One region of the Daquilactobacillus linshuiensis genome, then DNA from elsewhere that is predicted to be linked to it. Evidence: predicted binding sites of a transcription regulator. Region 1 holds the regulator's gene; each other region holds the start of a gene.
What was found. Region 1 encodes Rex, which represses fermentation and respiration genes when NADH is low (regulators of the CRP and FNR family bind a similar motif). Its sites were predicted from a motif close to TTGTGAANTANTTCACAA; they were not measured.
Positions count from the first base shown of each region.

Region 2: a site for Rex is predicted at 952-969, ahead of ACUV9F_RS04600 (DoxX family membrane protein). Genes of this name have one in related genera too.
Region 3: a site for Rex is predicted at 1,068-1,085, ahead of ald (alanine dehydrogenase). Genes of this name have one in related genera too.
Region 4: a site for Rex is predicted at 1,115-1,132, ahead of ACUV9F_RS06455 (iron-containing alcohol dehydrogenase). Genes of this name have one in related genera too.

Region 1 covers NZ_CM128255.1:277,179-279,389, reverse strand. Annotated here, with positions in the region: gene ACUV9F_RS01495 (BglG family transcription antiterminator) at 1-819, opposite strand, end outside; gene ACUV9F_RS01490 (redox-sensing transcriptional repressor Rex) at 1,001-1,642, opposite strand; gene ACUV9F_RS01485 (ABC-F family ATP-binding cassette domain-containing protein) at 1,790-2,211, shown strand, end outside.
Region 2 covers NZ_CM128255.1:883,852-886,062, reverse strand. Annotated here, with positions in the region: gene pepV (dipeptidase PepV) at 1-367, opposite strand, end outside; gene ACUV9F_RS04600 (DoxX family membrane protein) at 443-937, opposite strand; gene ACUV9F_RS04595 (glycerophosphodiester phosphodiesterase) at 1,042-2,211, opposite strand, start outside.
Region 3 covers NZ_CM128255.1:692,662-694,872, reverse strand. Annotated here, with positions in the region: gene ACUV9F_RS03655 (VIT1/CCC1 transporter family protein) at 1-289, opposite strand, end outside; gene ACUV9F_RS03650 (VIT1/CCC1 transporter family protein) at 299-976, opposite strand; gene ald (alanine dehydrogenase) at 1,301-2,211, shown strand, end outside.
Region 4 covers NZ_CM128255.1:1,182,172-1,184,382, reverse strand. Annotated here, with positions in the region: gene ACUV9F_RS06465 (dihydroxyacetone kinase subunit DhaK) at 1-432, shown strand, start outside; gene dhaS (dihydroxyacetone kinase transcriptional activator DhaS) at 429-1,019, opposite strand; gene ACUV9F_RS06455 (iron-containing alcohol dehydrogenase) at 1,157-2,211, shown strand, end outside.

The DNA of each region.
Region 1 (2,211 bases):
GTTATTTAAATATATGAGTTGTTCTACGTTTAATTTGTAATTAAATATTTTGTAGTAACTTTTACTCAACTCATTAGTTTCGTCCTCTAGTTTTATCACTGATTCCAATTTTTTTTCATCAGAATTAGTCAAAGATAGTTGAAGAATTAAATAGATTATTAAGGTTTCGTATTCATAATCCGTCAACTTATATCTATTCTGCTCAATAAAACTGTCGACCAACTTAAATATCTTCTTTGTTTCATTTTGTTTAATATACTTATTTAATATATATGGAAAAACCACATTTTCATGGTTACTAGACATTAATTTATTTCCCCAGAATTTATGTATAACATCTATTAAAAATGGATATTTAATCTTTTCTGGTAACACAACACTTAATGAACCACTATTATTTATCAAGGTGCCACCATTTTCGGAAATAAAATTTCTAACTTTTGTAAGATCTGATTCTATGGTCCTTCTGCTCACATATAATTGATCTGACAATTGTGCAATAGTTACTCTTGATTTTTTAAAAATCAAAGTCGCTATTATATACATTTGTCTATCCTCTGGAGTATCAGGAACTACCAAGTCTGAATCTTCTTTAAATATTTTTTCAAAGTTATCTAATTCACCTTCAAAAAATATTCCCTTTGTTCTACTTCGTCTTAAAGTAATATTTTGATCACTGACACGTTCAGATAATAAGTTAAGATATTTAGTTACCGTTGGTCTAGAAATATTGAATTGTGCAACTAAATCTGAGTAATGGACTTCTTTATTGTTCAAAATATACTGAGCCATTTGTAACTCAGTTTTTGATAATGACATTTTAACCCCCTTCCTTATGAAACCCCTTACAAGAATTATCATAGCATTATATATTTTTTGTGCGTGCAGATAAGTTAATTAACTATTAGTAAAATATTTGCGGAACAAAAAAACATCCCCAAAAAGGATGTTTATAAAAAGTATAGCATGTATATTTTTGTTAAGGAAAATACGTCCTTTGCTAACTATTGTTTTCGTTTTCCATATTGTCTAAGAAATAAATTAATGTTTGTAGTTCATTAGCCAAATCAACGTTGTGAACTCGTATATCATCTGGTACAGATATCCGAATTGGCGTAAAGTTTAATATTCCTTTTACTCCAGCTTCAACTAAATCGTTAGCTGTTTTTTGAGCAACATCAACAGGAACCGACAAAATAACTATATCTATTTGTTGGAGTCTTAATTGATTTTGTAACTCTTCCATTCTATAAACTGGTACACCACTTTGTACTGTATCAACAATTTCAGAATTAACATCAAATGCTGCTGCTATTCGTACATTATTTGTTTGTGAAAAATTATAGTTTAATAAAGCATGTCCTAAATTACCAACACCTATCAACGCAACATTAGTTCTTTTATCTTGATTGAGTAATTTTTTGAAAAAAGCTAATAAATCCTCAACATCATACCCATATCCGCGTTTACCCAATGCACCAAAATATGAAAAATCACGTCTAATCGTTGCACTATCAACCTTTGTAGCTTCGGCAAGCTCTGATGATGACACCTTATCTGTTCCAGCATCATTTAAATATTGAAAATAACGATAATAAAGAGGCAAACGTCTAACAGTCGCCTTTGGAATTTTTTGATCCATAACTTCCCCCATGCTGTTCATTTTTTCACGTACTTTTATACTTATAGTATCTAATACCCATCAAAATTACAATAATCATTGTATAACTTTGTGAATTTTTTTTAATTAGATGTTACTATATTATTATTACAAACTAGGAGACATATTTTGATTTTATTACAAGTTAACAAGGTAGCTCGTTTTTTTGGAGTAGATAAACTTTTTTCAAATATTACTTTTTCAATCCAAGAAAATTCAAGAATTGGATTAGTTGGACGTAACGGAGTCGGTAAATCAACTCTATTAAAAATTATCAATGGACAAAATCCTCCAGATGAAGGCGAAGTTAGTAAAAGAAAAAACTTAAGCATTGGATATCAACAGCAATCATCAGGTCTTAATTTGAATAATACTATTTATTCTGAAATGCTAACTGTCTTCAAAGATTTACAAGCTCAAGAAGTTGAATTACGTAACTTAGAATCTCAAATGGCAAATGGAGATCCAGAATTATTAAAACACTATGATCAACTACAAAATGACTTTAAAAATAATAATGGATATGGCTATGAAGCTGAAATAAGGTCTGT
Region 2 (2,211 bases), 610 kb from region 1:
AGGGTCCTTTGTCATCAGAAGTTCCTCTACCATATATTTTTCCATCTTTAATTGTTGCTTCGTATGGATTAGTATTCCAACCATCTCCAGCAGGAACAACGTCCATATGACCAAGTATGCCAAGTATTTCATTACCTTGACCATATTCAATATGACCGGCTAAGTTTTCTATATTTTTTGTAATAAATCCATCTCGTTCACCAAATGATAATACTTGTTGTAATGCTTCTGATACACCAGGGCCAAGCGGATATTCGTCTGTCTTGTGTTCTACATCACGTTCACTTTTGATATTAACTAAAGCTGTTAAATCTTTAATCATATCATCACGATATTTTTGTGCTTCTTTTTTCCAATCGATATTCATAATATTTCCTCCCAATTAAGTTAATAAAATCATATCATAGAGTATAAAAAAAAGTCGCCTATAAAGGCGACTTTTCTACGCGGTTTTTCTAAATATATGTTTTCTAACCCATGGAATTACCCAATAATCTAATCCAATTTTGCTAGCATTAAATCCAGCAACAATTAAAAAGATTTCAAAGAATAGGTATTCAGGGTTAACAGAAACAGTTCCTGAAAGAAGGTAAGTAAAGTTCATCATCATTGCGAAAAAGACTGCAGCTGTTGTTAGACAACCAAAAATAAGTCCTAAACCAATTAAAAACTCACCCCATGAAACCATGAACCCAAACATTTTAGAATGAGGCATGAAAACATTTTTTACTAAATCATTAAACCATGGATATGCTTGAGTTTTTTCTGGAGTCATAACGGGAGCTTTTATTGTTTCCATAAAGAAACCAGCAGGGTCAAATGCTGGATGGGAAGTGATCTTTTCCCAACCTGCAAGAGTCCATTCAATACCAAGCCAAACACGAATAATTGCTAGAATAACAGAAGCCACTTTATTCTCTCTTAAAAATTTATCCATGATGTTCTCCTTAATTGTGAAATATATTACAATGATATGATAGTGGTATAGAGCTTTGATGTCAACGAAAAGTATTTTTAAAAGATTAAATTTCAAAAAAATGATTATTTTTCAAATAAATCGCTATAATTAAATATTTTTGAAAAACTTTTAGCAGTTGAGCCTGAAATAGGAGATGTATTTAAATTAATATTTATTAAACGTTTATTTTGAGGAAGACTAAAGTATAAATGTTTTCCTTGGTTATCTTGAAAATTTATTAAAGTATTATTTGCAAGCACCCAGCCAAGTGTTGTCTTTAACCAATAGGAGTGACCATCTTTTTTAATACTTAATATTTTGTATTTTTTATTTATTAGTAATGCAGTTCCAGACGAAGACTGCGAATTTGGTTGTTTATAAATAATATGTGGCTGTTTAGGATTTTTAACTATGAAAGTAGAATTCATATATGCAAGGAGCTCTTCTAATTGACTTTCAGGTATAAAATCCTCTGAAGATACAAATTCATTTGAACTTAACTGAAAATAACTCTTATTATTAAAAGTAACTATATCTTGAACATTATAAGAATCTAAATATTTTGATTTTCCCGTGATATTGCTTTTAATATAAGGATTTTCGTATATAGGAATTTCATTTTTATTTATATAAACAAAATTTTCATTTGTATTTTTAAATTCAGCTTTATTTTTCAAATCACGATACTTAGCCCCAGTAGCTGAAAAATTAGTGACAACACCATCGATTGGCATATTAACTAGCCAATTCCATTGATTTTTGTTCTCATTCATTTCATCCCAGACGTAAACTTTTTGATTTAAACTATGTAGTTGATTAACTAAAGTTGGAGTTATTAAATCAGATGAAATATTAACGCCTGTACTATATTTAAATACATCAAAGTTAAGTCTTTGTAGTGAACCTGAAATAAAAATTCTTTGTGAGTTTGGGAAATAATTGGCCAATTTTTCAAGACTTTCTTCAGAAAAACTGTGAAACGCAACTCTGTTTTCCATATGATATTGGTTTATTACTTGATAAAGGATTTTTTCCATATCTTTAGGGTTGCCATGCTTAGTTTTTTTAGTCTCAATTAGAAATTTGGCCTTTGGATTGTTTTTATAATGCTCAAAAACTTCGTTTAAGCTGTGTATATGTTCTCCGTTTGCTACTGTAAGAGTTGATAAGGTATTATAATCATTATCAGAAACGATTAGTGGTTTTTTTGTGATTCGCTGTAAGTTTTTGTCGTGAGATACAATAAGGACGTT
Region 3 (2,211 bases), 420 kb from region 1:
TTACTTTCTCAGGATATTTTCTTAATCGTTCCTTTTCTTGAAAGACGACAACTTTTTCAGAGTCTGATTGGGAACTCACCGAAGCATACTCACCAGATGCCATAGATAATGCACATGCCAATAAATCAGCTAAACCTGCAATAAAAATTGTAAATTGATTAGAAGTAGCGGCCCCAACTGAAAAAAGAACTCCAACTACAGTTAAAATTCCGTCATTTGAACCAAGTACTCCTGCCCTTATAACATTTAATCTTTCCTCTAAAGTTTGACTATCTTTTTTGTTTTCCATAATAAAGAATTACCTTCCTATTAATCTTCCAATTGTATAAGTAACAATCATTGTAAAAATACCTGCAATAATATTTCTTAATGTAGCAGTTTTTTTGTTTGCTTGAGATAACATAGCCGATAAATATCCGGTTATGCCAAGTGCGATTAAAACAGCAATTATAGTAGCTAAAATTCTAATATTTTGAGGAAAAAGAGTAATTGACATCATTGGTAATAAAGATCCTAAAGGAAAAGCAATCATAGAAGTTATAGCAGCACCAACAGCTGAGACTTCATGATGAACTGAAAAACCATGACGTTCTCGAACGGTTGTTTCTAATGCATTTTTATCCATCATTTCTTTAGTAGCTTGTTGAGCGAGTTCTTCTGGAATACCTTGATTCATATATTTAGTTTTTACAAAATCAAACTCTTTTGAGTACTCATTAGCAAGAGCATACTCCTGTTCTTCTGTTGCTCTAACCTGTGCGTCATTTTGAGAATGGACAGAAACATATTCACCCATGGCCATTGAAACAGTTCCAGCTAAAGCTCCCGCAAATCCAGCTATAAAGATGGCAAATGTACTTGAGGTAGCCCCAGCTACTCCAATCACGATTCCAGAAACTGATAAAATACCATCATTTGCTCCCATTACAGCTGCACGGACCAAGTTATTTTTTTCTGATAATGTTAATTTCTTCATTTTTATCTCCAATTAAGAATCATTCTAAATTACAAATTAAGTATAGAATATTTTCTGAAAATAAACAACTCTTTATTAAAAAAATTATCAATTGAAATTATTTTCACAATATAAAAATAAAAACAAAACATTATTCTACCCTACTTACTAAAAAATGACGCAAAATGTAAATTCACAAAATACGCTTTCATTGCTAATGTATAAGTATTTTATGGTGTCAGCTAATTTGGTAAAAAAATCGAAAAATAGTCTTGATTTTTTTAAATACTAGTCTATAATCACAAGTGTATTAAGTTAAAAAAATCACAAAAGGAGATTTTTAGTATGAAAATCGGTGTAATTAAAGAACAAAAAGAAGGAGAAGGTCGCGTTGCCGCTACCCCTTCTAATGTAAAAGCAATGGTTGATGCTGGAAATGAAGTTCTAGTTGAAAAAAATGCCGGCGTTGGTGCGGGATTCCCCGATAGTGAATTTGAAGCTGCCGGTGGTAAAATTGTTTCTCATGAAGAAGCTTGGTCTTCACAACTTGCAATTAAAGTTAAAGAGCCTACATCAGCAGAATATAAATTCTTTGAAAAAGGTAAAATTGTCTGGGGATTCCAACATTTAGCTTCTTCAAAAGAAACTGTTGATGCTATGGCTGAAAAAGGAGTAACTGCTATTGGTGGTGAAACAATTGTTAAAGATGGAAAACTTGCCCTACTTGCTCCTATGTCAGCTATTGCTGGTAGAAGATCAGTAATTATGGGTGCCTATTATCTTGAAGGACAACATAAAGGTGAAGGTATTTTACTTCCAGGTATTGATGTTCCAGGAATTAACCCTGGTAATGTAGTGATCTTTGGTGGTGGAAATGCTGCTGTAAATGCTGCTCAAATGGCACTTGGACTTGGTTGTAGCGTAGTAATCATCGAGCTAAATGATGACAGAATAAAACAATTAGAAGAACAATTCAAAGGACAAAATGTCCGACTAGTAAAATCTACTGAAGAGAACTTAGCTAAAGAAATAAAAGATGCTGATTTATTTATTTCAACAATTTTAATTCCAGGTTCAAGACCTCCTAAGTTGGTTAAGGAATATATGGTTAAATCAATGAAAGAAGGAAGTGTAATTGTTGATATAGCAATTGACCAAGGTGGTACTGTTGAAACAATTGATAAACCAACTACTATTGATGACCCTATATTTATAAAACATGGTGTATTACATTATGCAGTTCCTAATCAACCTGG
Region 4 (2,211 bases), 490 kb from region 1:
GGAGTTGCTTTAACAGGATCAGAACTTCCCGGACAAAATAAACCAACATTTGAACTTAATGAGAACCAAATTTTTTATGGTATAGGAATTCACGGAGAACGTGGCTATCGAAAAGAAGAATTCACCTCTTCTGAACTATTAGGAAGAGAATTGGTTAATAAACTAGTTCAAGTAAGTTCAGCTAAAGAAAATGAGAAAATAGTACTATTAATTAATGGCTTAGGAAATTTACCAATGATGGAGAGCTTTATATTTACTAATGATGTAAATAAGTTGCTGCAATTAAAGGGGATTAATCCAGTGCTGGTAAAAACAAGTAATTATTTGAGCTCATACAATATGGATGGAGTATCTATTACCGTATTAAAAATAAGAAATGATGAGTGGTTAGAGTATATTAATCAAAGTTGCGGTGGTTTTGGGTGGTACTAATCAAAATAATGATATTTATGTCTACCAGGTTTTTCTCGTAACAACATCCCATTAATAGTATCTTCAATAAATAATGTTAAGAACTTGGATTCATCTTCAACACTTCTACGGTGATGATTTGAAATCCAAGTTTTTAATTGTCCTACAAGAGAGTTAGCAAATAATTCAGTTGAGAATTCAATTTGGTTATCACTAAATTGAATTTTTTGCTTATCTGAAATTTCCAACATAATAACTTTCACTAGGTTTTGAATATGCTTTTCAATAAGCTTTTCGGAGAAATTACTTTGATTAGAATCATTTAAAATTTTTCGAAAAAAATTTCTATTTTTGAAAAAATAAATACACAAATAATTAACTATGTTATGCCACTTTTCATAGTCAAGATTATCTTCAATAATTTCCGTGATTTCATCGTTATAAAGCCACTCTATGGCATCATATTTATCAAGAAAAAAATCATAAAAAGTCTGTCTTCTCATATTTATACTTTTCATAATTTTTGTAACACTAACTTGATCAATATCTGTTTTGACAACCAAGTCTTTGCAGGCATTGGCTATTTTCTTTTTTGTTATATATGACATTTATCTCACCAATTATAGTTTATAAGAAAGCGCTTCATATTACAAAGAGAGTTTCTGGACAAAAATAGACTTTTGTCCGATGTAAGCGTTTTAATTAGTGATAATATTAACAATATAAAGAAAGGAAGGGAATAAATATGAAAGAAAATTTTGATTTCTTAATGCCAAGTGTCAATTTTTTTGGTTCAGGAGTAATTGAAAAAATTGGTGATCGTGCCAAAATGGTAAATATAAGTAAGGCACTAGTTATAACAGACTCATTTTTAGAAAAAATGGAAAATGGTCCCGTTGAGCAGACCATTAATTCATTGAAAGAATCAAATGTACAGTATGTTATCTATAATGGAGTAGAGCCCAACCCTAAAGTTAGAAACATTAAAGAAGCAAAAGAAATTTATTTAGAGAATAGCTGTGATGGAATTATCACTGTTGGAGGTGGCTCTGCACATGATACCGGTAAAGGTGCTGGTATCATTTTGACAAATGGTGATGACATCACTAAATTGGCTGGTATTGAAACACTGAAGAATGCTTTGCCCCCACTTATTGCGGTGAATACAACTGCAGGAACTGCATCAGAATTAACTAGACACTGTGTAATTACTAATGAACAAACACATCTTAAATTTGTAGTAGTGTCTTGGCGAAATGTTCCGCTTGTTTCGTTTAATGACCCCAAATTAATGCTTAATGTACCACCTAAATTAACTGCTGCAACTGGTATGGATACTTTTGTTCAAGCAATTGAACCATATGTTTCAACAAATAGAAACGATATAACAGATGGACAGTGTATTCAGGCAATTAAATTGGTTGAACAAAGTTTAAGACAAGCAGTTGCTAATGGTCAAAACTTAGAAGCACGAACAAAGATGGTAGAAGCAGAAATGTTGGGAGGAATGGCATTTAATAATGCTGATCTTGGCTATGTACATGCTATGGCACATCAACTTGGTGGTCAATATGATGCTCCACATGGGGTATGCTGTGCAATTTTATTACCTATTGTAGAAAGATTTAATATAATTGCTTGTCCAGATAGATTTGCAGATTTAGCAGTAGCAATGGGTGAAAATATTGATGGATTATCAACTCGTGATGCTGCAGATAAAGCTATTGAAGCAATGCAAAAGATGAATGATGATGTAGGAATACCTCGAAGTATAAAAGACATAGGAGCAGATCCTAAAGA